4 regions of the Mesorhizobium sp. WSM4840 genome follow, and region 1 is predicted to be linked to each of the others. Evidence: predicted binding sites of a transcription regulator. Region 1 holds the regulator's gene; each other region holds the start of a gene.

The links. Region 1 encodes LexA, which represses DNA repair genes until DNA is damaged. Its sites were predicted from a motif close to TGTTCNNNNTGTGTTCNG; they were not measured.
Region 2: AC0L3I_RS02960 (ImuA family protein) is a predicted target of LexA. The motif match lies at 5,009-5,026, and genes of this name have one in related genera.
Region 3: ruvC (crossover junction endodeoxyribonuclease RuvC) is a predicted target of LexA. The motif match lies at 4,012-4,029, and genes of this name have one in related genera.
Region 4: parE (DNA topoisomerase IV subunit B) is a predicted target of LexA. The motif match lies at 5,207-5,224, and genes of this name have one in related genera.

What each region holds. Positions count from the first base shown of each region.
Region 1 covers NZ_JBVVQD010000005.1:161,587-168,725, reverse strand. The annotation lists gene AC0L3I_RS09820 (ComEC/Rec2 family competence protein) at 85-2,541, shown strand; gene lexA (transcriptional repressor LexA) at 2,535-3,272, opposite strand; gene AC0L3I_RS09810 (molybdopterin molybdotransferase MoeA) at 3,377-4,582, opposite strand; gene moaC (cyclic pyranopterin monophosphate synthase MoaC) at 4,585-5,079, opposite strand; gene trpC (indole-3-glycerol phosphate synthase TrpC) at 5,146-5,997, opposite strand; gene trpD (anthranilate phosphoribosyltransferase) at 6,002-7,012, opposite strand; gene AC0L3I_RS09790 (SurA N-terminal domain-containing protein) at 7,009-7,139, opposite strand, start outside.
Region 2 covers NZ_JBVVQD010000001.1:567,483-574,621, forward strand. The annotation lists gene AC0L3I_RS02930 (ATP-binding protein) at 1-265, opposite strand, end outside; gene AC0L3I_RS02935 (response regulator) at 325-1,020, opposite strand; gene AC0L3I_RS02940 (DUF4153 domain-containing protein) at 1,024-2,556, opposite strand; gene AC0L3I_RS02945 (HpcH/HpaI aldolase/citrate lyase family protein) at 3,138-4,016, shown strand; gene AC0L3I_RS02950 (DUF1737 domain-containing protein) at 4,043-4,249, shown strand; gene AC0L3I_RS02955 (metallopeptidase family protein) at 4,441-4,863, opposite strand; gene AC0L3I_RS02960 (ImuA family protein) at 5,050-6,081, shown strand; gene AC0L3I_RS02965 (DUF6504 family protein) at 6,023-7,139, shown strand, end outside.
Region 3 covers NZ_JBVVQD010000001.1:194,911-202,049, forward strand. The annotation lists gene AC0L3I_RS01040 (metallophosphoesterase) at 1-123, opposite strand, end outside; gene AC0L3I_RS01045 (heme-binding protein) at 431-1,453, opposite strand; gene ruvB (Holliday junction branch migration DNA helicase RuvB) at 1,749-2,786, opposite strand; gene ruvA (Holliday junction branch migration protein RuvA) at 2,830-3,450, opposite strand; gene ruvC (crossover junction endodeoxyribonuclease RuvC) at 3,461-3,970, opposite strand; gene rcdA (protease adaptor protein RcdA) at 4,303-4,833, opposite strand; gene AC0L3I_RS01070 (hypothetical protein) at 5,196-5,600, opposite strand; gene AC0L3I_RS01075 (DUF2269 family protein) at 5,948-6,499, shown strand; gene AC0L3I_RS01080 (sulfite exporter TauE/SafE family protein) at 6,557-7,139, opposite strand, start outside.
Region 4 covers NZ_JBVVQD010000030.1:55,624-62,762, reverse strand. The annotation lists gene AC0L3I_RS29440 (flavin reductase family protein) at 1-201, shown strand, start outside; gene AC0L3I_RS29435 (HpcH/HpaI aldolase/citrate lyase family protein) at 214-1,095, opposite strand; gene AC0L3I_RS29430 (MaoC family dehydratase) at 1,099-1,575, opposite strand; gene AC0L3I_RS29425 (DUF2336 domain-containing protein) at 1,800-2,921, shown strand; gene parE (DNA topoisomerase IV subunit B) at 3,085-5,136, opposite strand; gene AC0L3I_RS29415 (GGDEF domain-containing protein) at 5,397-6,563, shown strand; gene gcvP (aminomethyl-transferring glycine dehydrogenase) at 6,635-7,139, opposite strand, start outside.

The DNA of each region.
Region 1 (7,139 bases):
CAGGAAGCGGATGTGATTGCGCGGACTTTCGCGCGTCGCGCGTTCATGTAGCATAGGAGGTCAAGGGCGCAAGGGGCAGACCCGATGGCTGGACCAGGCCGCGGCGCGGACAAGAGCGAGGGCACGACCACAAGCGTCAGCGAACGATCGCTGTTTGCCGACGTTCCCCACGCCGAGCCGCTACCCGTTTCGCTGCCTGCGTCGCACCCGGGCATTCAGCCCCTTTCGCCGGACCGCGCCGCGCCAACACCGGCTCCAACACCCGGGCCTGTCATTCGTTTCCGCCGACAGCTTAGCCATCTTTCACCATCCGGTATCCGCAACAGCGTGGCCTCGGCAGCCGGCCTGGAACTAGACCGCGGCGTCGCCTTTCTGCTGGTGCCGGTTTTTCTGGCATGCGGGGTGATCGTCTATTTTTCGCTTGCCGTCGAACCGGACTTTCCGCAGCCTATTGCCGTCGTGGTCCTCACGGCATTGTGTGCGGCAGTGACACGCTCATGGCGCAAAACGCATCTGTGCTTCATGGCAGCGTTGCTGTGCGCACTCGGGCTACTCGCCGCCAAGGTTGAAACCTGGCGCGTGGGAACGCAGATGCTCGGCTCGGAAATCCAGACCCAGCTCACCGGCCGTGTCGTTAGGCTCGATCAGATGGCGAACGGCCGGATCAGGCTGACCATCGACGTGATGTCGACCGCCCGGCCGACACTGCGTTATGCGCCGGAACGTGTCAGGGTTTCGGCACGCAAAATTCCCGCTGAGATGACCGCAGGCTCGGTGGCAACCGGCTATGTGAGGCTTCTGCCTCCGACTGGCCCGGTTAGGCCGGACAGTTATGACTTCTCCTTCGACAGCTATTTCGCCGGTATCGGTGCCAGTGGCTTTTTCCTCGGCAATCCGAAGATCGTCGTTTCCGAAGATGCACCGTTCGCCGCGCGCATTTCTTCCTCGATCGAAAAGGCGCGTGAAACCATCGCCGACCATATCAGGGACAGCATCGGTGGCGCCGAGGGGGAGATTGCCGCCGCGCTGATCGTCGGCGTGCGTGCCGGCATTCCCGAAGAGATAAACGAATCGATGCGGCGCACCGGCATCTACCACATCATCTCGATTTCCGGCCTGCACATGGCGCTTGTCGCCGGCACCATCATGGGATTGCTGCGCGGCGCCTTTGCGCTGGTTCCCGATTTTTCGTCGCGCCGGCCGGTCAAAAAATATGCGGCTGCTGCCGCACTCGTTTCCATCGCTGCCTATCTGATTTTTTCCGGTATCGTGGTCGCGGCTGAACGCAGCTTTATCATGCTGGCGGTAATGCTTGTCGCCGTGCTGTTCGACCGGGCGGCACTCACCATGCGCAATCTGGCGATTTCGGCCATCGCCGTCATCGTCGTGTCGCCGCACGAGGTGGTCGGCCCAAGCTTCCAGATGTCCTTCGCCGCGACCGCTGCTCTCGTGGGCGCCTATGCCGGCTGGTCCGACTATCGTGCCGACAAGGCCACCGCGCCGCCACAGCGACGGTCAACGATCGCTTTCGTCACGCGAAAACTTGCCGCTGGGACAGGTACCATCGCAATGACCTCCATCATTGCCGGCAGCGCCACCGCACTCTTCGCCATCTGGCACTTCCAGCGCGTCTCGCCGCTCAGCCTGTTCGCCAATCTGGCCGTCATGCCGATCGTCACGGTCGTGATGTTCCTGGCCGTCGTCAGCGCCTTGGCAATGCCGTTCGGCTTCGACGGCCCTTTCCTATACATGATGGGCAAGGGGCTGACGGCCATGATTGCAATATCGGGATGGATCTCCGAGCGGTCGCCGGTCGATGCCGTCGGGCTGATCTCGTTGCAGTCGGTTCTGCTGGTGACGGCCGCCCTGGTCATCGCCACGATGGCAACGACATGGTTGCGGCTTGCGGCACTTCCCTTTGCGCTCGCCGGCCTGCTGACGATTTCCGAGACGCGCACCCCCGACGTGCTGATTTCGGAAGATGCGCATCTGGTGGCGCTGCCGATCGGCGGCGGCGAACTTGCCGTCAACCGGGTGCACTCGAACGAATTCACCACCGACAACTGGAAACATGCGCTGGTTTCAGCGACCATTGTCGAGCCGGAGACATTCGAAAAAGGAGACGTGCGGTTCGACATCGTCGACCCGGCCGACCTGCCGCCGGGAGCGCCCTTCTACTGCACTGCCGGCCTGTGCCTCGCCCGGCACCAGTCCGGCGCGATCATCGCGCTCGCCGACGACCGCAAAACCGCACGGCCAGCCTGTGCCTTTGCGGATTTGATCGTCATCGATGATGCCACAGCCTATTATAATCCCTGCCGCAATCCGCTGGTTCTCGTCGTCACCAAACGGCAGCTCGCTCGCATGGGCAGTGCCGCCGTCTTTTTCGATCCGCTATCTGCGACGACGCGCGCAGAAATCCGTTTTGCCGTCAGACAGCCCTATAGGCCTTGGCATGAGCAGCGGAGATTTTCGCGCGAGGCGAGGGGCCTGCCGCCATACCGCAGGGCCGAGAAACCCAAAAAGCCTGCCGTTCAGTAACGCCGGATCAGTCCGACGAGCTTGCCTTGCACCTTGACCCTGTCCGGCCCGAAGATGCGCGTCTCATAGGCCGGATTGGCGGCTTCCAGTGCGATCGAGGCACCTTTGCGGCGGAACCGCTTCAGCGTCGCTTCCTCGTCGTCGACCAAGGCGACGATGATCTCGCCAGGCTGGGCGGTGTCGGCGTTGCGGATGATGACCGTGTCGCCGTCGAAAATGCCGGCCTCGATCATCGAGTCACCCTTGACCTCCAGCGCGTAGTGCGTGCCGCCGGTGATCATGTCCGGTGGTACCGAAATCGAATGCGTCTGGTGCTGGATGGCGTCGATCGGCACACCGGCAGCGATGCGGCCCATCACCGGTATGGAGATGGTGGCAACGACGTCGTCGTCATTGCCGGCTGCGGGCATGCGCGAAGGCGCCGGCTTGATCTGTCGTCCGAGGCTGCCCTGCCCAAGGCTGCCCTGAATGACGCTTGGCGAGAATTTGCGCGCCGCATTGAGGCCGGGCGCGATCGAATCGGGCAGGCGCAGCACCTCCAGCGCGCGGGCGCGGTTGGGCAGGCGGCGAATGAAACCGCGCTCCTCCAGTGCAGTGATCAGCCGATGGATCCCCGACTTCGAGGCGAGGTCGAGCGCTTCCTTCATCTCGTCGAACGAGGGCGGAATGCCGCTTTCCTTCAGCCGCTCGTGGATGAACATCAGCAGTTCATGTTGTTTGCGTGTCAGCATCGCGACCCCCAACAGAATCAGAAAAACAAACCCAGAACAAACACTATCTGTTCCAGTTGTGTTCCGCAACCGTTTAAAATTTAATGAATGTGTTGACGTTTTGTTCAGCGTAGCATCAGCACGCTGCACGCGGCGCCCGTCGCGGCTGGGGGAGCGAACGGCTCGCGCACGATCAGCCCGTTGGCGTCGGCCAGCATTTTGAGCATCGAGGAATCCTGGATGCCGAACGGGGTCGCCAGCAGCGTGCCGGCTTCTTCGCTAACCACGGCGCGTACATAGTCCTGCCTGAGATCGTTGGCCGGCATGGCGGCGCCGAGCCGCGCCTGACGCATGTCCTGCCGGAAGGCGCGGCCGCCGAGCCGCGCAAGCAGCGGCGTCAGAAAGAGCTGCGTGCAGACCAGGCTCGCCACCGGATTGCCAGGCAGGCCGATGCAGCGGATGTCACCCAGCCGCCCGAACATCAGCGGCTTGCCGGGCCGCATGGCGATTTTCCAGAAATCGAGCGTCATGCCTTCACCGGTCAGCACGTCATGGACCAGGTCATGGTCGCCGACCGAGGCGCCGCCCAGCGTGACGATGACGTCGGCGCCTGCGTCGACCGCTTGTTTCACCAGCGTGGCGATCGCCTCCTTGCGGTCGGGGGCGATGCCGAGATCGAGCGCGCTGGCGCCGACCGAGCGGGCCGCGGCGGCGACGCCATAGGCATTGGACGAGATGATCTGGTCGGGGCCAAGGTCGCTGCCCGGCGGCAGCAATTCGTCGCCGGTGGCGATGATGGCGACCAACGGCCGTTTCACCACGCTGACCTGCGGGTGGTTGGCCGACGCCGCCAGCGACAATGCCGCCGGATCAAGCGGGCGGCCTTTCTCCAGCAGGACGTCGCCCTTCGAGAAATCGAGCCCGAGGCGGCGGATGTTGCGGCCTTCAACCGTCGACGCGGTCACTTCGATGCTGCCGCCGCCGAGGTCGCGGACATTCTCCTGGATGACGATGGTGTCCGCGCCTGCAGGAAGCGGCGCGCCGGTGAAGATGCGCACGGCCTGCGCCGGGCCGACTGTTCCGGCAAAGCCGCGTCCGGCCGGCGCCATGCCGATCACCGAAAGTCTTGCGGGCACGGATGCGACATCCTCGGCCCGCACGGCATAGCCGTCCATGGCGGACGCGTTGAACGGCGGCTGGGTGCGGAGCGCCAGGAGCGGCTCCGCCAGCACGCGGTCGGCGGCGTCCATCAGGGCGACGCTTTCAGCCTGCAAGGGCGCAGCATCCTCAAGCAGGCGCTCGAGCGCCTCGGCGACCGGAAGCAGTGCCATTATTAGCCTGCCCCCTTGGCATCCGCCTTGTAGTCGCCGGATTTGCCGCCGGTCTTTTCCGCCAGCCTGATGCCCGAGATCACCATGGCGCGGTCGACCGCCTTGGCCATGTCATAGATGGTCAGGCAGGCGACCGAGACGGCGGTCAGCGCTTCCATCTCGACGCCGGTCTTACCGGTGACGCGGGCCAGCGCCGTGACCTTCAGGCCTGGCAGCGTCGCGTCCGGTTCGATGTCAATGGATACCTTGGTCAACAGCAGCGGATGGCAGAGCGGGATCAGCTCATGCGTCCTCTTGGCCGCCATGATGCCGGCGATGCGCGCCGTGCCCAGCACGTCGCCCTTCTTGGCATCGCCGTCGAGAATCATCTTCAGCGTTTCGGGCCGCATCGAGACAAGACCTTCGGCGATTGCCGTGCGCGTCGTCTCCGCCTTGTCGCCGACATCGACCATATTGGCTTCGCCTTTCGCGCCAAGATGGGTGAGGGCGGCCGTCATCGTCAGGTCACCTTAGCGCGACGTGCGTCCGTCTGGACGCGCAAAGCACGCTCTAACACTTTGAATCTATGCATCGTGCTCTCCGAAAATCGATTCCGATTTTCGGGCCGATGCAATGGCGGGCGCATTGCCCGTCAAAAGCAGGCGCGTCGCAGTGGCCACGTCCTGTTGCCGCATCAGGCTCTCGCCGACGAGGAACGTACCGATGTCGCTCCGTTGCAGCCTGCGGCAGTCTTCGTGCGAGAAAATACCGCTCTCGCTGACCAGCAGGCGGTCTGCCGGCATCATCGTCGCGAGCCGCTCCGAGGTCTCGATGCTGGTTTCGAACGTCCGGAGATTGCGGTTGTTGATGCCGATCAGCCGCGATGACAGTTTCAGCGCGCGTTCCGTCTCAGCCTCGTCATGCACTTCGACCAGCGCGTCCATGCCGAGTTCGAACGCCGTCGTTTCGAGTTCCCTGGCCACGGCGTCATCGACGCTCGCCATGATGATCAGGATGGCGTCAGCGCCCCACGCACGGGCTTCGAATACCTGATAAGGCTCGAACAGAAAATCCTTGCGCAAAGCGGGCAATGTCACGGCGTTGCGCGCATCGGTGAGGAATTCAGGCGCACCCTGGAAGGACGGCGCGTCGGTCAGCACCGAAAGGCAGGCGGCGCCACCTTTCGCATAGGCCCTGGCCAGTGCCGGCGGATCGAAATCGGCACGGATCAGGCCCTTGGACGGGCTGGCCTTCTTGATCTCGGCGATCAGCGCGAAGCTGCCGGATTTGCGCCTGGCTTCAAGAGCCGAGAGAAAGCCGCGCGCTGCGTCGGTGTCCTTCGCCCGCGCCTTGACCTCGGCAAGCGGCACGCGCGCCTTCGCCGCGGCGATCTCGTCGCGCTTGTAGGCTTCGATCTTGCGCAGGATATCAGACACGGCTCTATCCGTTCGAAATCTCGACCAGCCGATCGAGCACTTTCAGCGCCCGGCCACTGTCGATGGCTTGCGCCGCCGTCGCCATGCCGTCGGCAAGCGTCGTCGCCTTGCCCGCCACCACCAGCCCCGCGCCGGCGTTCATCAGCACCGTATCACGAAAGGCGCCGGCAGCGCCGCCCAGCATGTCGCGCAGCGCCTGGGCGTTGTAGGCGGCATCGCCGCCGCGCAACTCGTCCTTGGTGTGCCGCTTCAGCCCAACCGCTTCCGGTGTCAGCGTAAAGGTTCGGATCTCGCCGCCGACCAGTTCGGCCACTTGGGTTTCACCGGTGGTGGTGATCTCGTCATAACCGTCGCCATGGGCGACCCAGGCGTGGTCGGCGCCCAGTGCCTTCAGCGTCTCGGCCACCGGCATGATCCATTCCGGCAAGAAGACGCCGACCATCTGCCGGCTCACACTGGCCGGATTAGAGAGCGGGCCAAGCAGGTTGAAGATGGTGCGGGTGCCGAGCTCGACGCGGATCGGACCGACATGCTTCATCGCCGGATGATGCGCCGGCGCGAACATGAAGCCGACGCCTGCATCGTGGATGCAGTGGCCGATCGTTTCCGGCGGGATATCGATCTTGACGCCGAGCGCGGTCAGCACGTCGGCGGCGCCGGTCTGCGAGGACAGTCCGCGATTGCCGTGCTTGGCCACCGGCACGCCGCAGGCGGCGATGACGAAGGCGGATGCGGTCGAGATGTTGACGCTGTGCGAATTGTCGCCGCCGGTGCCGACGATGTCGATCGCGCCAGCGGGCGCGTCGACGCGCAGCATCTTGGCGCGCATGGTGGCGACGGCGCCGGAAATCTCGCTCACCGTCTCGCCGCGCACGCGCAGCGCCATCAGGAAGCCGCCGATCTGGCCGGGCGTAGCGTCGCCCGACATGATGATGTCGAAGGCCTCGCGCGCTTCCTCGAAGGAAAGAGAATTGCCTGCGGCGACCTTGGCGATATGGGTCTTGAGCGCGCTCATCTGGTCAGGGCTTGGGCAACGGCGGTCTGGTCGATGCGAATGTCATATTGCGTCTGCAGCTGCGCCACCAGCTGGTCGAGCAGGTCATCGGACATGCCGGCGGTGAACGATTTCTGCGCCTCATCCG
Region 2 (7,139 bases), on a different contig from region 1:
CCGTCGCCGCAGGCCGTGTCGCCAGAACCCTGTCGGAGGCGAGATCGAGGCTTGGCTCGATCGGCCGGTAGGGAGGGTCCGGATTGTCTCTGTCGGCAGGCACGGCCGCGCCGAGCCTCTCGGCCGGGATGCCCGCGGCGCGGACGTCTTGCGCATAGATGGAGGCGAGGACGGCGCCCTGCGCGATCAGCTCGGCCTCGGTCTGGCGGATCAGCTGGTTCTCGTAGAGCCGGAAGAAGAACAGGCCGACCAGCGGCAGCGCCATCACCATGATCAGGATCGCAACAACGACCGTGGCGAGGCGCGGCCGCCATTTCTGCGCCGTCACGCGCCGCACCGGCCCAGCCGGAAGCCGACGCCATGTACGGTCTCGATCGCATCCGTGCAGCCGGCCGCCGCCAGCTTGGCGCGGATGTTGCGGATATGGCTGTCGACGGTGCGGTCGGCGACATGGATGTTGGCGGCATAGGCATTGGCCATCACTATGTCGCGGCCAAGCACATGCGCCGGGCGTGCCAGAAACCCTTTCAGGATGGCGAATTCGATCGAGGTCAGCAGCAGCGGCCTGCCGTCGAAGCTGGCGGCGTGGCTGGCCGGCAGCAAAGCCAGTCTGCCGTGCGAAAATTGCCTGTCGTCGGCCTGTTCGGCCTTTGTCGGGCGAGCGCGCCGCAGGATGACATTGACGCGGGCGACCAGTTCGCGCGGGCTGAAAGGCTTGGTGACATAGTCGTCGCCACCCATTTCGAGCCCAAGGATGCGGTCGATTTCTTCATCACGCGCGGAAAGGAACAGCACCGGCACATCGGATATGTGCCGCAGCCGCCGGCAGACCTCCAGCCCGTCCATCTCCGGCATGCCGATGTCGAGCACGACAAGATCGGGCGCGCGGCGTTCGATCGCCTGCAATGCGCCGGCGCCGTCGGCTACTGCAACCGTTTTCATGCCGGCCTTTTCGAGCGCGAAGCAGATGATTTCGCGGATGTGCGGATCGTCGTCGGCGACTAGGATGTTATGCGGCATCAATCAGCGACCCGGCGCGTGAGATTCGTATCCGTCAGGAACCACGAGCGACCCTCTCCTGTCGAGGTAGCGCAGAAGCCGCCAGTCGCGAAAGCTCCACGCGCGCCAGTTTCTTTGCTCGGCGCGGTAGTGGGCTTCGGTCACGGCGTCGGCTGGGTCTCGGAGATCGGTGAGGAATGTCTTCTTTTGTTGGTCGAAGAAGCGGTCGAGGGCGGGCAGCGCGTCGGGGCCGAGCGAGCGGGCATAACGTATATCGAGGCGGGTGCCGGGACCTCTCATCTCGTACGAACGGTCGACATTGTAGTTGGCGATCAGTGCGGCAAAGTTAATGAACGAGCAGGCATAAAGCGTCGCCGATAGCGTCAGAAGATTGGCGGAAAGCAGCCATTCATTGGATTTTCCGAGCGCGATGCGGGCGATGATCAGGGCGAGGCCCGCCGCCACCAGCCCCATCCAGACAAAGGCGGCGACGCGCCAGTAGGTCAGCGCATAGATGCCGATATAGAGGTCGAGCCGCAGGATTGAGGAGACGACCAGAACGATGTTCTGCGCCACCCAGACATAGACCAGCCGGCGGATGAACGGATCGCCGGAGGTCGTGCTGCCCGGCCGCAACGCCGCCAGCACGAAACCCGCGGCCAGCAGGGCGGTGACGATCAAGGGATAGGCGCCGCGATGCGCATAGGCGGCATAGGTCAGCCCGTCGGGAAGGGCGATGCCGCCCCACAGATAGGTGGCGTCGAGTGCGGTCTGCACCGCGAACAGGATGTTGAAGACGACCAGCGCACGAAGAATGGCGGCCTTGCCGAAGACGATGTCCTCGACCGGCTTGGCGGCGGCTCTTGTGGTCGTCACCCCGAGGGGGATAGGCAACGCAAGATGCGCAATGCGGCGCAAAAGGCGCGGCAGCCGCGGGCGCAGAAAGACCCAGACGCCGGCAAGCGCGAACAGCCAGAAGGCCAGCCGCGGCAGCTCGATGAAGTCGAGCAGTGCGAGGAGATCGATCAGCGACAACCAGTATTCGATGACCGGATTGGCGGCGCCGAACAGCGCGAGAAACACTGCGCCCAGGGTCAGCGGCATGATCCAGACGGCGATCGCCGCCAGGTGGATACGCCGCCGACCGAACCGCCGTGCCGCCTTGCGCCAGCGGAAGAAATCGTGGACGAACCGGAAGGGTGCCGCGAGCAGGAACAGCGCGACCTGGCCGGCAATGCGGGCAGCGCCGCGCCACAGCCGGCCGACCAGCCAAAGCGCAAAGACGGCCGTCGCCACCAGCCCGATTGCGACCGACAGCGCACTGACATTTTCGATAAGCGGCAGCAGCCCGACAAGCAAGGCAGCGGACCACAGGCCGCGGGCGCTGAGCGCCGACGGCTGGATGGCCGCTGCGGCGGCGGCAAGCGTGATGCCGAACAGGAAAAACGTGATGCCGACGGGCTGCCCATAGAAGAAGAAATCCGCCAGCGCGGCAAGCAGGACGGCAACGCCGAGTCGCGCGCAATAGCTCGGCGCGGCCGTAAGCAACGATGTCATGATCGGATTTTCTCAGCGGCTTTGATCCGGCCGGGGGGGCGGAGATTTGCGGATGAAGGGGAAGAGGGTCGCCGAACCGTCCGGCCGGGGTGGATCGACCAGCCACCAACCGTCATTGCGGAGGCGGTACGGCAGGGACCAACGGGGCTTTTCTCGCTCTTGCATGCGGCGTATGTCGCCGATCGAAATGCAGGCGGCGGGGCGGATCTGAGGAGAATTTCCGCAATCTCGTGCAGTTTTTGTGCAGGGTCAGGCAATCACTTCAGGTTTGAATCCGCCCCGTCACCCTTTCCGGGCGCTTGCGCTGCCCCTCACCTGCCTGCCGGCACCCCTCTCCCCGTGTAGTGACGGGGAGAGGGGTGCTCTCATCGCCGGTTTCGCCAATCACCAGCTTTGCAAGAATGGCGCCGAGGCTGCGCCAGCCCCTTCTCCCCGTCACTATACGGGGAGAAGTGCCCGGCAGGGCGATGAGGGGCGGCGCCAACTTCGACGATTGGCTCATATCCAATACAAGCTATGACTGTCCGAAGCGATTGCCCTGCGTGCTTGCCTCGACCGGCCGCAGGCGGCATAGATCTGAGATGACTGAAACCTATCGCCCGCGCCGCTCGGTGCTTTACGTCCCGGCCTCGAACGACAAGGCTCTGGCCAAGATCTCGTCGCTGGCCTGCGATGCCGTCATCATCGATCTCGAAGATGCCGTCGCCCCGGCCGACAAGGTCTCCGCGCGGGAAAAACTGGCCGGCATCTTCGCCAGTCGCCCCGGCCGGCGCTGCGAGATGGCCGTGCGCATCAACCCGCTCTCCAGCGAATGGGGCGCCGACGATTTGCTGGCTGCGGCACGCTGCGAGCCCGACGCCATCCTGCTGCCCAAGGTCGACACGCCGCGCGATGTTTTGGAAGCCGGCGACGTGCTCGATGACAATTTTTCACCCGACGAGGTGAAACTATGGGCGATGATCGAAACGCCCAAGGCTCTGCTCAACATCGGACCGATCGCCGAGCTTGGCCGCGATTCGGCCTCGCGGCTGGTTTGTTTCGTTGCCGGAACGAACGATCTGGTCAAGGAGACCGGCATTCTCGCCACGCCCGACCGGCGCTACCTCACACCGTGGCTGATGCAGATGGTGCTCGCCGCGCGCGCCGGCGGCCTCGACCTGCTCGATGGTGTCTTCAACGATTTTCGCGATCTGGACGCTTTTGCGCGCGAATGCGGGGAAGCGGCCGCCATGGGGTTCGACGGCAAGTCGCTGATCCACCCAGCCCAGATCGATGCCGCAAACCGGGCCTTTGCGCCATCTGCCGAAGCGGTGGCCGAGGCACGCTCGGTGAAGGATACCTTCGCGCTTGCCGAAAATGCCGGCAGGCAAGTCATTGCGCTGAATGGAAAAATGGTCGAACGGCTGCATCTGGCGCAGGCCGAAAAACTGCTGGCGAAGGCGGCCGCCATCGGGGCATGATTGGCAACTCACGACAGGAATGAAAAATGAAACTCTACCGCTTTCTGTCCGGTCCGGACGATTCCAGCTTCTGCCACAAGGTGACGGCAGCGCTCAACAAGGGCTGGCACCTGTTCGGCTCGCCGACCTATTCCTACGACATGGAGGCCAAGGCCATGCGCTGCGGCCAGGCCGTGGTAAAGGATATCGAGGGTCAGGAATACGGGGCCAACACCAAGCTCAGCGACTGGTAGATTTTGCAAAGCTCCGACGCAGGGTGTGTTGAGATTCAGGTCAGGCCGCGCCGGAGTCGAAGACGGGCGCGAAGCGACCAGACTGGGTGGTTTCCCGAGAACCGGAGCGGAGCGTACTTTTGGGTACGTGAGCACCGGAAGCGCAGGGAACTGCCGTTCGCAGGCCGGCATCACCTGAATATCAACACAGCCTACTCCGCCGCCTCTTCGATCCGCTCCATATCGTCGTCCGACAGGCCGAAATGATGGCCGATCTCGTGGATCAGCACATGGGTGACGATGTCGCCCAGCGTCTCTTCGTTCTCGGCCCAGTAATCGAGGATGGCGCGGCGGTAGAGCGTGACGCGGTTCGGCCCCTCGCCGGTCTGCGGATTCCAGCGCTCGGCAATGCCGCGCCCCTCGAATAGGCCGAGCAGGTCGAAAGGCGTTTCCAGCGACAGATCGTCCATGATCTCGTCGGTCGGAAATTCGGCGATCTGGATGACGATCTCGCCGGTCAGCTTGCGAAACTCCTCCGGCAGATGGGCGTAAGCCTCCAGCGCCAGGAACTCCATTTCCTCCATCGACGGCGAAAGCTGGTCGTGCCAGGTGCGGGTCTTGTAGATGCGGGCCATGCTTTGTCCTTCTGATCCCGGCATATAGGCTTTCGAGCCGGGCTCGGCAAATGGGCGGGTTGCCGCCTACGCGAGGACAGGAATAAATTCCCCATGACTCCGCCCATGACTCCGCTTGACTCTTCGGCCGCCCTCTGGAATCCTAGAGAACATAACAGGAACAATTGTGAGTGGAAGCTGACCGTCATGGCGACAAGCGCCGTGGCGCGGGAGACTGTTTTTGCCCTGCGCCGCCAGATCGCGAAGATCGAGGGAACGCTGCCCGAGCGCCTGGAGGCGCCGGCCGGCGCTCCCGTTGATGCGCCCCGGAATCCAACAGCTGATGTCACGCCCCACGATCTGACAATCGTCCGCCGCGGCCTCGCCGTGGCGCCGCCCGATGCGTTTCTGCGCACCGGCGCCGAAGCTCTCGATACTGCGCTCGGCGGCGGCCTGCCGAAGGCGGCGCTGAGCGAGATCCATGGCGCCGCGACCCGCGATGCCGGGGCCGTCGCCGGCTTCGCCCTGTCGCTCGTCAGCCTGATCCTCAAACAGGAGCCGCGACTGCCGGTCCTGTGGATCGGCACCGCGGAAATCTTCCGGGAGGCCGGCTTTCCCTATGCCAGGGGGCTTCACGCCCTTTTCGGCATCGAGCCGGAGCAATTGCTGTTTTCCGAGGCGCCAAGGCTCCTCGATGCGCTGTGGACCGCCGAGGAGGCCGCCCGGATGACAGCGCTCGCCGCCGTCATCCTCGAAATCCGCGGCAGTCCGCAGCGGCTGGACCTCACCGCGACGCGGCGGCTGCACGCCCGGGCACAGAATGCCGGCCGGCCGGTGTTCCTGCTGCGCCAGGCCGGCGAATCCGAGCCGACGGCGGCACCCGTCCGCCTCGTCCTGTCGGCGGCGCCGTCGGCACCCCGCGAGACGATCGCCGGGCCGCTCGCCGGCTCGATCGGCCGCCCCGCCTTCACCGTCAGCATCGGCAAGAGCCGCACGGCCTTGCCAGGACAATTCACACTGGAGTGGAACCCCGATGAACGCAGTTTCGAGGAAAGAAGGACCGGGGAAGAACGGTCAGCGAATCCTGTCCCTGTGGTTTCCGCATCTCGCCGCGGAAAGGATCCTGCGCCAGCGTCTGGGGCGGTCCTGGCGTTCCCGGCCGTCGGATCACCTGCCCCTGGTGATCAGCCATCGCCAGGGGAACGCGCAGCGCATCGCCGCCCTCGACGAGCGGGCTGAGGCGCTTCACCTGAAGCGCGGCATGGGCATAGCCGACGCGCGCGCCATGCATCCCTCGATCGACGTGGTGGAAGCCGATCCCGAGGCCGACCGCCGCCTGCTCGAAAGCCTTGCCGACTGGTGCGACCGCTACACCCCGCTGGTGGCGCTCGACGCAGCCGACGGCCTGTTCCTCGACGTCACCGGCTGCACCCATCTTTTCGGCGGCGAACGGTCGATGCTGGACGACATCCTGTCGCGCTTTTTCCATCAGGGTTTCGATGTCCGCGCCGGCCTTGCCGCCACACCTGGTGCAGCCTGGGCGGCGGCGCGGTTTGCCAGTGACCGCATCGTCCCCGGTGGCGAGGAGGAAGCGCTCCTCGCACCCTTGCCGCTGGCGGCGCTGCGCATCGAGCCTGATATCCGCGCCAGCCTGGAAAGCGTCGGCCTGCGCACGGCGGGCGCCGTCATGGCAGCACCGCGCGCGCCGCTCGCCCGCCGCTTCGGTGTCTCGCTGCTTTTGCGCCTCGACCAGGCGCTCGGCCGCCTCGACGAGGCGGTGTCGCCGCGCCTGCCGGTGGCGCCGCTTTCGGTCGAACGCCATCTCGCAGAACCCATCATGCTGACCGACGAAATAGAGCGGCTGGTGAAAATGCTGGCGACGACATTGAAGGCGGACCTCGAGCGCCGCGGCGAGGGCGCAAGAAGGCTGGCGCTGCTGCTCTTCCGCGTCGACGGCGCCGTCAGCCGCATCGCCGTCGGCACCTCGCGGCCGTTGCGCGAGCCGCTGCTGATCCAGAAATTGTTTCACGAAAGGCTTGCCGCGCTCGAACAGGACATCGATGCCGGCTATGGCTTCGATCTCGTGCGCCTCTCGGTCCTGTCGGCCGCGGCCTTCGACATGCAGCAGGCCGACTTGACCGGAGAGACGAGCGATGACGGCGCCGACATCGCCCTTTTCGCCGACCGCATCCGCGCCCGGCTCGGCGACAGCGCGGTTTTGAAACCGGTCGCCGTCGAGAGTCATCTGCCGGAGCGCGCCGTCGCCATGCTTCCCTATGCGGAGGCGCCGCAAAGGG
Region 3 (7,139 bases), on a different contig from region 1:
CAATGAATAGCGCTTTACATGCGTCAGCAACATCGGCTCGAGGCCAACCGCATAAGCGCTGAGCGACACGGCCGATAAGAACGAACCGCCGATGAGGCGCAGGAAGCCACGTCTGGTGATCATCGCTCAGCTCCGTCGTTCGCGGGATCGTCGTCCCACAGCGCGAGGCTTCGCGTTAAAATCCGCAAATGTGCCGGCAAGCTGACCAGGATTAGGAGATTTTGCGCAGCTAAAGCATCGGACCCAAAAGTGGGTACCGGTTTTGGGAAAATCCGGTGCTCAAACATTGAGATAGAGCCCCATCCCGCTGTCGGGATGGACCAGGCTCAAAGTGCGCCGCGTTTGAAAGGATTCATGCGACGCGCTTCAAATGTTTGTTTCCATGCATGTCGTTGCCCCAAAACCGCTGCGCACTTTTGGGCGACATGCATCAGGGCGTGGCTGGCGCCGCTGTCTTCATTGCGTCGGCATCCGCGACCTTCTCCATCGTATTGATGCTGACATGGGGCCATCTTATCAGGCCCGGCAGACCATCGCGACGCGGGAAGAAATCGAGAAGCACGATTTGCAGATATTGCAGAATGAGGCGCGGCGTTCCCGCGGGCGTCAGCTCGTCCAATTCCATTATCCAGAAAGTCGAAATCATTTCGGCCGCGTTGGCCTGCCTTACGATGAAGGGAATATTGACGATCCCGGCGGTCTCGACAGTCGTGCTGACCTGCAGCTTTGTCGTTCTGGTTACGGTTCCCGGAGCGCCGCCGACAAGAAGCAGATGTGGCTTTACCGGATCGAAACCCGGAAAGGTGGGATCGGCCACAACACCCTTGAACGGAGCGAGATGAAAATGATTGTAGGGCGCCAGATAGGGACTGGTGAGATTCTGATTGACGCCTATCGGCAACCCGTTGATTGGCGGAATTGTCGGCGGCCCGTTGGTGACCTCGCCCGCACCTAATGCAAGCAGTGAGTCGCCGTGCGGAATGGTCCCAAGGCGTCCAATGTTGCTGGTTTTCTCTGCCTCATTGGTCATGAACAACCAAAGGCCCGGCTCGTGGTGAATCGTCGTGTTCGGATCTCCCTGCAAACCGCTCGCCGGAAAATCGTCGGCAAGCAACTGCTCGATCCGTTGCTCGTAATCCAGTGCGACCACGACCTGGTCGGTGTTGATCGAAGTTCCGTTCCTCTGTATGCCGCGATTCTTGACGCCCTTGTCCACCAAGGTGAATTTGAGCACCTCATCATATTGATTGACCAGGAGCCGGTAGTCGATCCCGCTGCCCGATGAAGCGAATGGCAAAGCGATCGCATTCCAGCCGCGCCCCTTCATGCCCGGGCAATTCTTCCACGTTCCAGGAAGTAACTTGAGTACATCGAGATCGCTATCACCCTGTCTGGCGATATCGATGTAGCGGGGTTCTGTCTTAAGCTCGGCCACTCTGCTTGCTGCAATCATAGCTTCCCCCTGCCATATTGAACAATTGACAATATATTTCTTCACCGCTGTCAGCGGCGTAGAAAGCCAGAACTTCAATGCATATAGTTATGCGTGAGCGCTTAATGTCGCATATTACGCGGTGCCTGAAATAACGCTATACTATTTGAAAAAAGTCAAATCGAAATTTGACTGAACTTCTATGGTTAAGAAATGAGCAGCATGATGAGGATTATAATCCTTGTCAATCATCACACCTTGGACCCGACGAAGACACAGAAGCATTCGCGACTGAGAGGCGCGCCTGCAGACTTCGTCATTCCTCCTGGAACAGGCTGATCTGCTGCTGCGCCAGATCCTTCGGCGCGTCGAGTCCGAGATGCCGCCAGGCATTGGCGGTCAGCACGCGGCCGCGCGGCGTGCGCTGAATAAAGCCCTGCTGGATCAGATAGGGCTCGATGATATCCTCGATGGCGTCGCGCGGCTCGGAAAGCCCTGCCGCGATGGTCTCGATGCCGACCGGCCCGCCGCCAAAATTCCGCGCGATCATCGAGAGATAGCGGCGGTCGAGCGCGTCGAGGCCGAGCGCGTCGACCTCGAGCCGCGTCAGCGCCTCGTCGGCGATCTGGCGATCGACATGACCGTCGCCGGCGACTGATGCAAAATCACGCACGCGGCGCAAAAGGCGGCCGGCGATGCGCGGTGTCCCACGCGCGCGTCGCGCGATCTCCAGCGCGCCATCGTCGCCGAGCGGCATCGCAAGGATGCGGGCGCCGCGCCGCACGATCTGCTCCAGTTCCTCGACGGAGTAGAAATTGAGGCGGACTGGAATGCCGAAGCGGTCGCGCAGCGGATTGGTCAAAAGGCCGAGCCGGGTGGTAGCGGCGACGAGGGTGAAGCGGGCAAGATCGATCTTGACCGAGCGCGCCGCCGGCCCTTCGCCGATGATCAGGTCGAGCTGGAAATCCTCCATCGCCGGATAGAGAATTTCCTCGACCGCCGGGTTGAGCCGGTGGATCTCGTCGATGAACAGCACGTCGCGGTCTTCGAGATTGGTGAGCAGCGCTGCGAGATCGCCGGCCTTGGCGATGACCGGACCGGAGGTCGAGCGGAAATTGACACCGAGCTCACGCGCCATGATCTGCGCCAGCGTCGTCTTGCCGAGGCCGGGCGGCCCGACGAACAGCACGTGGTCAAGCGCCTCGCTGCGGCCCTTGGCAGCCTCGATGAACACTTTGAGATTGGCCCGCACCGCCGCTTGGCCGACGAAGTCGCCGAGCGTCTGCGGCCGCAAGGTCTGCTCGGCATCCTCGCCGCGCTTGTCGGGAGCAATGAGGCGTGGCGAAAGGCTCATGCGGCCTTCCTTGCACAGGGCAGGGAACGGGACAAGCGCAGACTCACCGCGCCAGCTCCTTCAGCCCGAAGCGGATCAGCTTCGAAGCATCCGCATCCTCGCCGGCGCTCTTCAGCGCCGCCGCCACCGCATTGGCGGCGGTATCGCGCGAATAGCCGAGATTGACCAGCGCCGAGACGGCGTCGGTGATCGGCGCCGGCGCGACGCCATCGCCGAGTTCCTGCTTCAGGCCGATGGTGCCGGAGGCAGTGCCCGCATAGGCTGGCGCCTTGTTCTTCAGTTCGGTGACGATGCGCTCGGCCACCTTTTTGCCGACGCCGGGCGCGCGGCTGACCATGGCAATATCACGTAGCGCGATGGCATTGGCGAGATCGGCCGGCGCCAGCGTCGACAGAATGGCCAGTGCCACCTTGGCGCCGACGCCCTGCACATTGCTCATCAACAGCCGGAACCACTCGCGCTCCAGCACCGACTGGAAACCGTAGAGCCGCAGCATATCCTCGCGCACATAGGTCTCGATGAACAGCACCACCGCCTCGCCGGGTGCCGGCAAAGCGGCAAGCGTGCGCGCTGAGCAGTGGGCGACATAGCCGACGCCGTGCACATCGACGATGCAGAAATCCTCGTCGACCTCGTCCAGCGTGCCTTTGAGCTTGCCGATCATGTGTGGTCCCTCATGCCAGCGCCGCCATCCTGTAGACAACACTCTGCCGGTGATGCGCGTGGCAGATGGCAATGGCCAGCGCGTCGGCGGCATCGTCGGTGTCGAACGTCGCCTTCGGCATCAGCACCTTGACCATCATGTGGATCTGCTTCTTGTCGCCATGGCCGACGCCGATCACCGCCTTCTTGACGGCGTTGGGCGCATATTCGGCAACGACCAGACCTGCCAGCGCCGGCACCAGCATGGCGATGCCGCGCGCCTGGCCAAGCTTCAGCGTCGCCGCCGCATCCTTGTTGACGAAAGTCTGCTCGACCGCCGCCTCGTGCGGCATGGCGGTATGCAGGATCTCGGCGAGCCCATCATGCAACTGGCAAAGCCGTGTCGCCAGCGCCGCCTTGTCGTCGGAACGGACGGTTCCGGAGGCGACGAAGCGCAGCGAATTGCCGAGGCTCTCGACGATGCCCCAGCCGGTGCGCCTCAGCCCCGGATCGATGCCGATAATGCGAATCGTTTCCCCCATCCGCCAAGTCTACCCTTGGCGGACAGCGATGCCAGCGAAATGTGAACAAACCAGAAACAGGCTCCGCTGCTTGCAGGAAGAGCCAAAGAGACTGTTTCGAAAGTCGCTCCGGCGAGTCATATGGTGGTGGTTTCGAGAACGGAGCGGAGCGGACATTTGGGTCCGTGAGCCCACGCATGACCCCGAAAATCGGAACCGATTTTCGGAAAGGATCATGCGCAAAAATCAAAGTGCTACAGCGTCCTTTGCGCGTCCAAGAGGACGCGCGGCGCTGTAGGTAAGCGCAGAAAACGCCATCAGATGCCGCCAGAGTAGAGTTTCCAAACGGTCTCTCAGCCGCGGGCGAAAGCCGTGTTCAGCAACGTGATCTGATCGGAAACCGGATTGACGCGGCGGCCGGATGGCGACACGTCGGCCACGGCGCCGCCGTAGATCTCCTCGTCCATGCGACGCACCAGCGCCTGCAGGCGCAGCGAGCGGTCGATGAGGTCAAGAAAATCCTTGGGCAGTTCGACCCAGCCTGCGGCATCGTTGTTGGCGGAAGCGGTGTCGAGGCGCACCTTGGATTTTTCGGAAGCAACCTGATCGCGGGTCATCTCGCCGGAATTCGCCGCGCGCTGCAATAGCAGCCAGGAGGCGACCTGCATCAGCCTCGTGGTCAGTCGCATCGATTCGGCCGCATAGAGCGTCGCCGCCAGCCTGGACAGTTTCTTCGCTTCGGCCCGGCCCTTGCCGTCCAGATATTCGGCCGCCTGCTCGACCAGGCCCATGCCTTCCTGGTAGAGCGGCTTGAAGGATTGGGAGAAAACCCGGCGCTCCGCCAGCTTGATGGTTTTCGCGCTTCCCTTCGAAGAGTCGTTCATCGATACGCCCTGCACTTGCCTTACAGCCGGCCGAATCGGCGTCATCGCCGTTACGCCCTGCAGCCTATATGACCGAGGTTTGAAAATGCGCTTCGCCGCCGGCGAAGGCAAGCACATGTTTAACAAACGGTTAATGGCGGCGCAGACGTTGGCAATCCGGATCGCGGACAAAAAAAGAGCCGCGGATAAGGCGGCTCTCAGGAGTTTAACAGGGAGGCGTCAAACAAAGTGGCTCCAACCACTCGGTAAGAATCCAGATCACTGGATGCACATAGTAAACGCCTGTAAAGCTTAATGAGGCCTTAACGGCGCGGATATTTTTTGAACAAGCGTCGCCCGCCTGTGCCGTAACAGCACAATATTCAGGCCTTTTGGGCCTCAGGGAGCCGCTCGGCTTTCCACACCACCGGTAGCGCGATGTAGGCGAACAGCAGCAATCCTGCATAAAAACCCATCGACGACGTTGCCACCAGCGGCTCGATCGCCGCGTTGCCCCCAAGCATGATGTAAAGGCCGATCAACAGGCCGATGCCACTGATTGCCGTCAACCAGAAATGGACGGTGGCAAGCGTCTTTTGCCCGATTGCCGGAAACAGATGGTAGAAGAAGGCAAACACCGCCGACATCAGCCATCCGGCCACCATTATGTGGGCGTGGGTCGGCATCTGCGCATGATCTTTGCTGATCGCCATCTGAAGGCCGAGCGCCATCCCGAACAGTGCGTAGACGACGGCTAGTGTGAAGAAATTTCGTGCTACCTTTTGCATAGTATCCCCCGTTTTGCCTTTTCCCGTCATGGGAATGGGTTGAGTTCAGGCGGTTGACCCGCCACCGGGTCCCCGGCATCGGTGCATTAGCATCGGCAATGTTTCTGGACGATGCCGCATGGCGCCCGACCCTTCCCGGCGCCGTCAGAATAGCAGGAAACAGCGCGACACGCTCGCGCAATCGCTGAACGATGCCGTCACGGCCGTGTCTCCTAGGACACCGAAACAAAGCCGCCTCCGACGCGACATCGTTCCGAAACAGGCGCCGCGCTAAACGCCCGCTCCTCGCAGCGAGACGGAGCAAAATGTGCGCCGCTCGCAATCGTCAAACATTCAAGGAGGGAACCATGGATTGGTACTCGATCGTCAAGTTTCTGCATGTCGTCTCGGCGATCCTCTGGGTCGGCGGCGGCTTTACGCTGATGGTGCTTGCGATGCGCGCCGATCGCGCTGGAAACATCGAAGGCATGCTGCAGGCGATGCGCGCCACTGGCGAACTGGGCAACAGGTTCTTCGCGCCGATGTCGATGGCGACGCTCGCCTTCGGCCTCATCATGTGCGGGTTCTGGGTCGGCTTCTCCGCCCTGTGGATCCTGATCGGCCTTGCCGGCTATGCGACGACCTTCTGCATCGGCATGTTCATCTTCAAGCCGACCGCCGACCGCATGGCGGGGATGATCGCCAAGGACGGCGTGACGCCGGCGGCCCTCGCCCAGGGCCAGCGCATCCTCAACGCTGCACGCGTCGACTATTCGGTGATGCTGGTGATCATAGCCGACATGGTGCTGAAGCCGACGCTGAACGATGTCACCATCCTGGGCTGCATGGCGCTGGTCCTGACCACCGGAATTGCTCTCGCCCTCGGCGGAACGCGTCGGTTGGTGCCGAGCGCCGCCTGAAATCTGCCATGACGCTGACGGCGGCTCGGGCTGCCGGCAGCTTCCATGGCTGACGCTTTAGAGAAGGCCGGCAATCCCGTCCCACAGAAGCTTGACTGCGACGACCGCGACGGTTGCGTAGGTGAAGGGGTAGAACAGTTCCGGCCGCATCCGCCGGACCAGCCAGGCGCCGGCGATGGTCGAAAGCGGCGCCAGCGGCACCAGAACCGCCGACGCGGTCAGGTTGGTGGTGTCGAACTGTCCCAGCGCAAAATAGGGGATGAGCTTCAATGCGTTGGTGGCGGCAAAGAAGATTGCGGCGGTGCCCGACAGCACTTTCGGATCGAGCCGGATCGGCAGCGCATAGACCTGGAAGGGCGGGCCGCCGACATGGGCGACGAAGCTGGTGAAACCGGCGACCGTCCCCCAGAAGGCGGCAGCCGCGCGGTTGGGCTCGGCCGAGTGGCCCGCACCGTGCCGCATCTGTAGAAAGACCCAGCGAAGCACGAAGATCATGGCCACCGCGCCGACGATCAGCCGCACCATTTCCGCTGTCACCAACGCCGCGGTCAGCCAGCCGAGGCCGATGCCGATCACCGCCCCCGGCATCATGTCCGTAAGCATCTTGCGGTCGTAGACACCCCACCACGTCCACACCGAG
Region 4 (7,139 bases), on a different contig from region 1:
CCAAAGGCGCTGGACGGGACGCTGACCGGCGCTGTCGTCGTTGCCGGCGAAGTCGTCGGCGTGCATATCGACGATGCATTTCTGAAAGACGGCATGTTCGATATCGTCAAGGCGGGCAATGTCGGCCGTCTCGGCTATATGGACTATGCCAGCGTCAGCGAGATATTTTCAATGAGCCGGCCTCGCTGGAGAAAAGATTAGGCTGGGAAAATTTTAGGCCGAAATCCCTGCCGCTCTGGCTCGCGCCAGAAGTCGCTCTGCCAGCTTGAGATGCGGCCGGTCGTACATCTTGCCATCGATGCCGACGACGCCGGGATTTCCAGCCGCCTCGAATGCCTCGACGATCACCAGGGAGTGTTTCACCGCCTCGGCCGACGGCGTGAAGGCGGCGTTGATGGCCGGCACTTGGGCCGGATGGATCGCCATCTTGCCGGTGAAGCCGTCGCGCTCTGCCTCGGCGCATTCCGCCTCGAAGCCGGCCATGTTGCGAAAGTGCGGAAAAACCGTGTCGATCGCCGCGACTTCCGCGGCAGCCGCGGCGAGGATGGTCATGGTGCGGGCGAAGCGGAACACATCGGTGTAGCGGCCATTCTCGTCGCGGGCCGTGCGCGCACCGATTGCTGCCGATAGATCTTCCGCACCCCAGGTCACGCCGACAAGCCGCGCACTTGCGTTGGCGTAGGTCGCAGCCGCCAGCACGCCGGCAGCTGTTTCGGTGATGATCGGCAGGATTTTTATCGCACCATCCGGCAGCCCGCTTTCGGCCTCGTGCACCCTGAGCTTGGCCGAGAGATGCTGGACATCCTGGCCGCTGTTCGACTTCGGCAGCATGATGCCGTGGGGTTTCACTGGCACGAGTGCCGCCAGGTCGTCATCGGTCAGGCCGGTCGAGAGATCGTTGATGCGGACATAGATTGCGGATCTGGTTTGATGCCTGTGTTCGGTGATGAACCGTGCGGCGATGTCGCGTGGCAAAGCCTTGTTTTGTGGCGCAACCGAATCCTCGAGATCGACGATGACCACGTCGGCGCCCGCGCCAAACGCCTTTTCCAGCTTCTTTTCGGAATCGCCGGGAACGAACAGCAGCGAGCGCATCGGTCAGGCCGCCTTCTTCATCATCATCGCCTGCCTCGTGCATTTGGCGACGAGCACGTCGTTCTGGTTGTAGGCGCGGTGCTCGAACTCGACGATGCCGCGGTCCGGCTTCGACCTGGAGTCGCGCACCGACACCACCGTCGTCTCGACGCGGATCGTGTCGCCGTGGAAGACCGGATGCGGAAACACCGTCTCCTTCATGCCGAGATTGGCGATGGTGGTGCCGACGGTGATGTCGTTCACCGAAATGCCGATCATCAGGCCCAGCGTGAACAGCGAATTGACCAGCGGCTTGCCCCATTCGCTTTTGGCGGCGAAGTCGAAATCGATGTGCAGCGGTTGCGGGTTCAGCGTCATTACCGAAAACAGCATGTTGTCGCTTTCAGTGACGGTTTTCCGCAGCGTGTGCCGGAAGACATGGCCGACGACGAACTCTTCCAGATAAAGCCCGGCCATGATCGATGTCCTCCGCTGCCGCATCGGCCCGAAATCGGAATCGATTTTTCGGAAAGCACGATGCGAAGATTCAAAGTGTTAGAGCGTACTTTCCGAAAGGGACCATGTCGCCCTAAGGAAAGGTTGATAGGCGCTGCATACCGCGCTCGCAAGCCAGTTAACAAACATGGTGAACCGTTCGTAAACCATTTCTGCCTACGGTCGTCACGGGGCGGGAACGGACTCGGGTTAGGGGCGCAGCGGACGGCATGGTTGTTTCGCATTTCCTGAAATGGATCTACACGGCGAGGGTTTCGGAGCGCGCCGCTGCGGCAGGCGCTCTGGCTCGCGCCTACATCAATGCCGATCTGCCTTTCGAGGATCGCTGCGCGGCGGAGGCCGCGCTGACGCTGCTGCTCGACGATGCCTCGTCGAAAGTGCGGCTGGCGATTGCAGAAGCGCTGTCGATGAGCCATCACGCGCCGCTGCAGATCATCAGCGCGCTGGCGTCCGATCAACCGGAAGTTGCAAGCCTGGTGCTGGCACGTTCGCCGATGCTCACCGATGCCGATCTGATCGACCGCGTTGCCGGCGGCCAGAAGGCGACGCAGAAACTGATCGCCGATCGTGCGCGCGTCTCCATGGCGGTCGCAGCGGCGATCGCCGAAATCGGCGAGCCGGAAGCCTGCGCCACGCTTCTCGCCAACAGCGGCGCCGACATCGCTTCGCTCAGCTTCCGCCGTATCGCCGAACGCCATGGCCATCTGCCTTCGGTGCGCGAAGCGCTGATTTCCGATGCGCGCCTGCCCGCCGATTGCCGGCATATGCTGCTGATAAAACTTGGTGAAACGCTCAAAGGTTCGCCGCTGGTGGTGGCGCTGATGGGCCGTTCCAGAACCGAGCGCGTCATGCACGACGCCTGCGTCAAAGCTTCCATGACGCTGATCGAAGGCACGCGCCAGGAAGAACATGCGGCGCTCATCGAGCATCTGCGCCTGCGCGGCGACCTGACCGCAAGCTTCATCATTCGCACCATCGCGCATGGCAAGGTCGACTTCTTCGGCTCGGCGCTGGTCGCGCTCAGCCAGCAATCCGAGCAACGGGTGAGAGCGCTGCTGGCCGGCGGGCACGACGTGGCGCTGCAGGCGCTGTTCCGCAGCGCCGGCCTTGCCGCGGTCACGCACGCGATCATTCTGCGTGCGCTAAAGATCTGGCGCGAGGTGGCCAATGGCAAGCGCCTCGCCGGCGTCCAGGAAGTCAGCTGGCTGATGCTGAAGGAATTGGGTGGGCAGTCCGCCGAAGGCGATCTCGCCGGGCTGGTCAAATCGATCCATCTCGATGCGCTGCGCGAAAACGCGCGCGGCCATGCGCTGGCAATCGCGGCGGCTTAGACCTTCGCGAAAAATCCGGGAAATCCTCGATCGCGGCGATAATCCGCAGAGAGGCTGCGATCTGCGACATGTCGGCCGCCTCGCTTCGCTCGGTGATGCCAGCCACATACTGCCTTGCAACAGTGACGGCCGCCCGTTTGCGGTTCGCCGAGCAGAAGACGTTTCAGATGTCCAGCACTTCCGTCTCGGCGAATTCCGCGCGTTCCTGGATGAAGCGGAAGCGGGCTTCCGGCTTGGTGCCCATCAGCGCGTCGACCGCATCCTTGGTCGCCGCCTCGGCGTCGATCACATCGACCCTAAGCAGCGTGCGCTTTCTCGGGTCCATGGTGGTTTCCTTAAGCTGGGCGGCCATCATTTCGCCCAGCCCCTTGAAGCGGCCGATTTCGACCTTGCCGCGCCCGGTGAACTCGGTGCGCAGCAGTTCGTCCTTGTGCGCATCGTCGCGGGCATAGGCGACCTTGCCGCCTTGCCGGATTGAGTAGAGCGGCGGCACCGCCAGATAGAGATGGCCGCCGCGGACCAGGCTCGGCATCTCCTGATAGAAGAAGGTGATCAGCAACGAAGCGATATGGGCGCCGTCGACGTCGGCGTCGGTCATGATGATGACCCGGTCGTAGCGCAGATCCTGATCGCGGTACTTCGACCGTGTGCCACAGCCAAGCGCCTGGATCAGGTCGGAAATCTGCTGGTTACCGGCAAGCTTGTCGTTGCCGGCGCTGGCGACGTTGAGGATTTTGCCGCGCAGCGGCAGCACTGCCTGGCTGGCGCGGTCGCGCGCCTGTTTTGCCGAGCCGCCGGCCGAATCGCCCTCGACGATAAAGAGCTCTGCGCCGGCCGCGGCATTCTGCGTGCAGTCGGCGAGCTTGCCGGGCAGGCGCAGCTTGCGCACCGCGCTCTTGCGCGACACTTCCTTTTCCTGGCGGCGGCGCACCCGTTCGTCGGCACGTGCGATCACCCATTCGAGCAGTTTTGAGGCTTCCTGCGGATTGTCGGCCAGCCAGTGATCGAAGGGGTCGCGGATGGCAGTCTCGACGATCCTGATCGCCTCGATCGTCGCCAGCCTGTCCTTGGTCTGGCCGACGAATTCCGGCTCGCGGATGAACACCGACAGCATGCCCGCCGCCGAGATCATGACGTCTTCCGACGTGACGATCGAAGCGCGCTTGTTGCCGACCAGATCGGCATAGGCGCGCAAGCCGCGCGTCAAAACGTTGCGGAAGCCGGCCTCGTGCGTGCCGCCTTCGCCGGTCGGGATGGTGTTGCAGTAGGAATTGAGGAACCCGTCGCCGCCGAACCAGGTCACCGCCCATTCGAGCGAACCGTGACCGCCTTGCCTGTCGCTTTTGCCGGCAAAAATTTCGCGGGTGACCTGGAATTCGTCGCCGAGCGAGGCTTTCAGATAATCCTTGAGGCCACCGGGAAAATGGAACTCGGCCTTGGCCGGCGTCTTGTCCTTCTCCTTGATCAGCGACGGATCGCAGGTCCAGCGGATCTCGACGCCGCCGAACAGATAGGCCTTCGAGCGCGTCATGCGGTAGAGCCGCGCCGGCTCGAATGCCGCACCCTTGCCGAAGATCTGCTCGTCGGGATGGAAGCGGATCTTGGTGCCGCGCCGGTTGTGTACTTCGCCGAGCTGCTCCAGGCCGGTCACCGGAACGCCGCGCGAAAAACGCTGGCGATAGAGCTGGCGGCCACGCGCGACTTCGACCTCGAGATGGTCCGACAGCGCGTTGACGACGGAGACGCCGACGCCGTGCAGGCCGCCCGAGGTCTCGTAGACCTTGCTGTCGAACTTGCCGCCGGAATGCAGCGTCGTCATGATGACTTCGAGCGCCGGCTTCTTGAATTTCGGATGCGGATCGACCGGAATGCCGCGGCCATTATCGGTGACCGCCAGATATCCGTCGGCAGAAAGCTCGACATCGATGAAGGTTGCGTGGCCGGCGACCGCCTCGTCCATCGAATTGTCGATGACCTCGGCGAACAGATGGTGCATCGCCTTGTCGTCGGTGCCGCCGATATACATGCCGGGTCGCCGCCGCACCGGCTCCAGCCCTTCCAGAACCTCGATGTCGGCGGCACTGTAGCTCTCGCTGCCGTCGCGGGATGCCGGGCGCTTCGCCGCCTGCACCAGCGGATCGGCCGGGCGCGCGGTTGCGCGAACCGGTGGCGGCTGCTTGTCCAAACTGCCGAAAAGATCGTTACTGTCGTCCATGCTGGTCCTGGATTCCGATGCTGCGAATCACCACCCGATACTGCCACGCTTTTTGCGGGCAGGCGACGGAGGTTCCTGTTACGTTCGAGGATAGAGCCTCTTACTGCAAAACCATTCGACAACCAAGCGGCGGAAATGGGCATCGACGCTTTGTAAACCTTGTCCGAAGGTTACGTCGAAAGGTTGGCCGAAAAACGGTATCTGCGCACTGCCGCTGGCCTACAATGCAACGGAACTCCTGAAGAGGCTGCTGCTTACGCATGTTGGATTACAGTTCGCTCCTGCTCGCGGCGGCGCTGTCGGGCACGTGCATCAGCATCACCATGTTTGCGATCTGGTTCACCGCGCCACAGGCACGCTCTATGCTGACGGTGGCGTGCGGCATTCTTGTGCTCGTCGTGCATGTGGTCTTGTTCTGGCATTATGCCAGGCATCCCAGCCCGTGGCTTTGCCAGATTGTGCTTGCGCTTCTCAGCCTGGGCTTCCTGACCCTCTGCCTGTCGGCCATGCAGTATCTCGGCGTGCGCGACTACAGGCGCGCCATCTTGCCGACCGTGGCTGCGATGGCGGTTTGCGCAGGCGCGACGTCGCTGGGCCTTGATGGCGTCGGCTTCATCGTAACCTACGCGACGGTAACGGCGCTGCTCTCGCTTATCGGGGTGATGTTCTGGATCAAAGGAGGTCATGATCGCCGGATATTGCTGGTCGTATCGTTCCTGAGCGGCGTCTGTGCGCTGTCCTTCGTGCTTTGCGGCGCGGTCCTGCTGGTCGAGGGCCAATGGGTGCTCGGCGTTGCACCCGACAACTGGGCCGAACGGTTGAATTCCGTCGTGGCGGTCGCCTGCATGACCGGGCTCGGCGCACTGACGCTCTCCCTGCACCACTTGCAGGCGCAGATCGAATTGAAGGCCGAGACCATGACCGACCCATTGACCGGGCTGATGAACCGGCGGGCGTTGACGGCATTCTACGGTGAGCGGGTTTTCGGCCCGTTCATGTCCGTTGCCATGTTCGACCTCGATCATTTCAAAAATACGAACGACGTATTCGGTCATCCGGTCGGCGATCAGGTCCTGCGCCGCTTCGCCGCTGTCATCAGGAAATATGCCAGGACCGGAGTCGACGCCTTCCGGCTGGGCGGCGAGGAATTCGTCCTCGTCATGTCGCGGATGACTGAAGAGAAGGCTTACGACATTGCAAGCAAGATCAGCGTCGCCTTCGGCACGGAAGTCGTGGCCACCCAGCTTGGTCCGTTGCGCAGCACAGTCAGTGGCGGCATCGGCTTTGGCGGGACGGATGGGGCCAGTCTCGACCATGTGCTGGCCGAAGCCGACGCCGCACTCTATGCGGCAAAGCGCGCCGGGCGAAATCGCGTCGTCGCCCAGAAGACGAGCAAGGCCGACGCGCCGGCCTTGCGTTCTGCCTGATTGAGGCTTCTATCTTCTTGTTAGACCATGATCTTGTCCGAAAACCGGATTCCACTTTTCGGGATCATGGTCTACTCCGCCGCACCCAGATATTCCGACAGCGGCGGGCAGGAGCAGACGAGGTTGCGATCGCCGGCGACATTGTCGATGCGCGACACCGGCGGCCAGTATTTGGCTGATGTGTCGACATCACCGGCTGGGTAGGCCGCCTCCAGGCGCGAATAGGGATGGGTCCACTGGCCGGCCAGTGCCTCGGCCGCTGTATGCGGCGCATTGACCAGCGGATTGTCGGCCAAGGGCCATTCGCCTTTCGCCACCTTGGCTGCCTCGCCCGATATCGCGATCATCGCTTCGCAGAAGCGATCCACCTCGCTCTTGGGCTCGGACTCGGTCGGCTCGACCATCAGCGTACCGGCCACCGGAAACGACATAGTCGGCGCATGGAAACCATAGTCGATCAGCCGCTTGGCGACGTCGTCGACGCTGATGCCGGAGCTCTCCTTCAGCACGCGGGTGTCGAGGATGCACTCATGGGCGATGCGATCGTGCCTGCCCTTGTAGAGGAGCGGGAAGTGC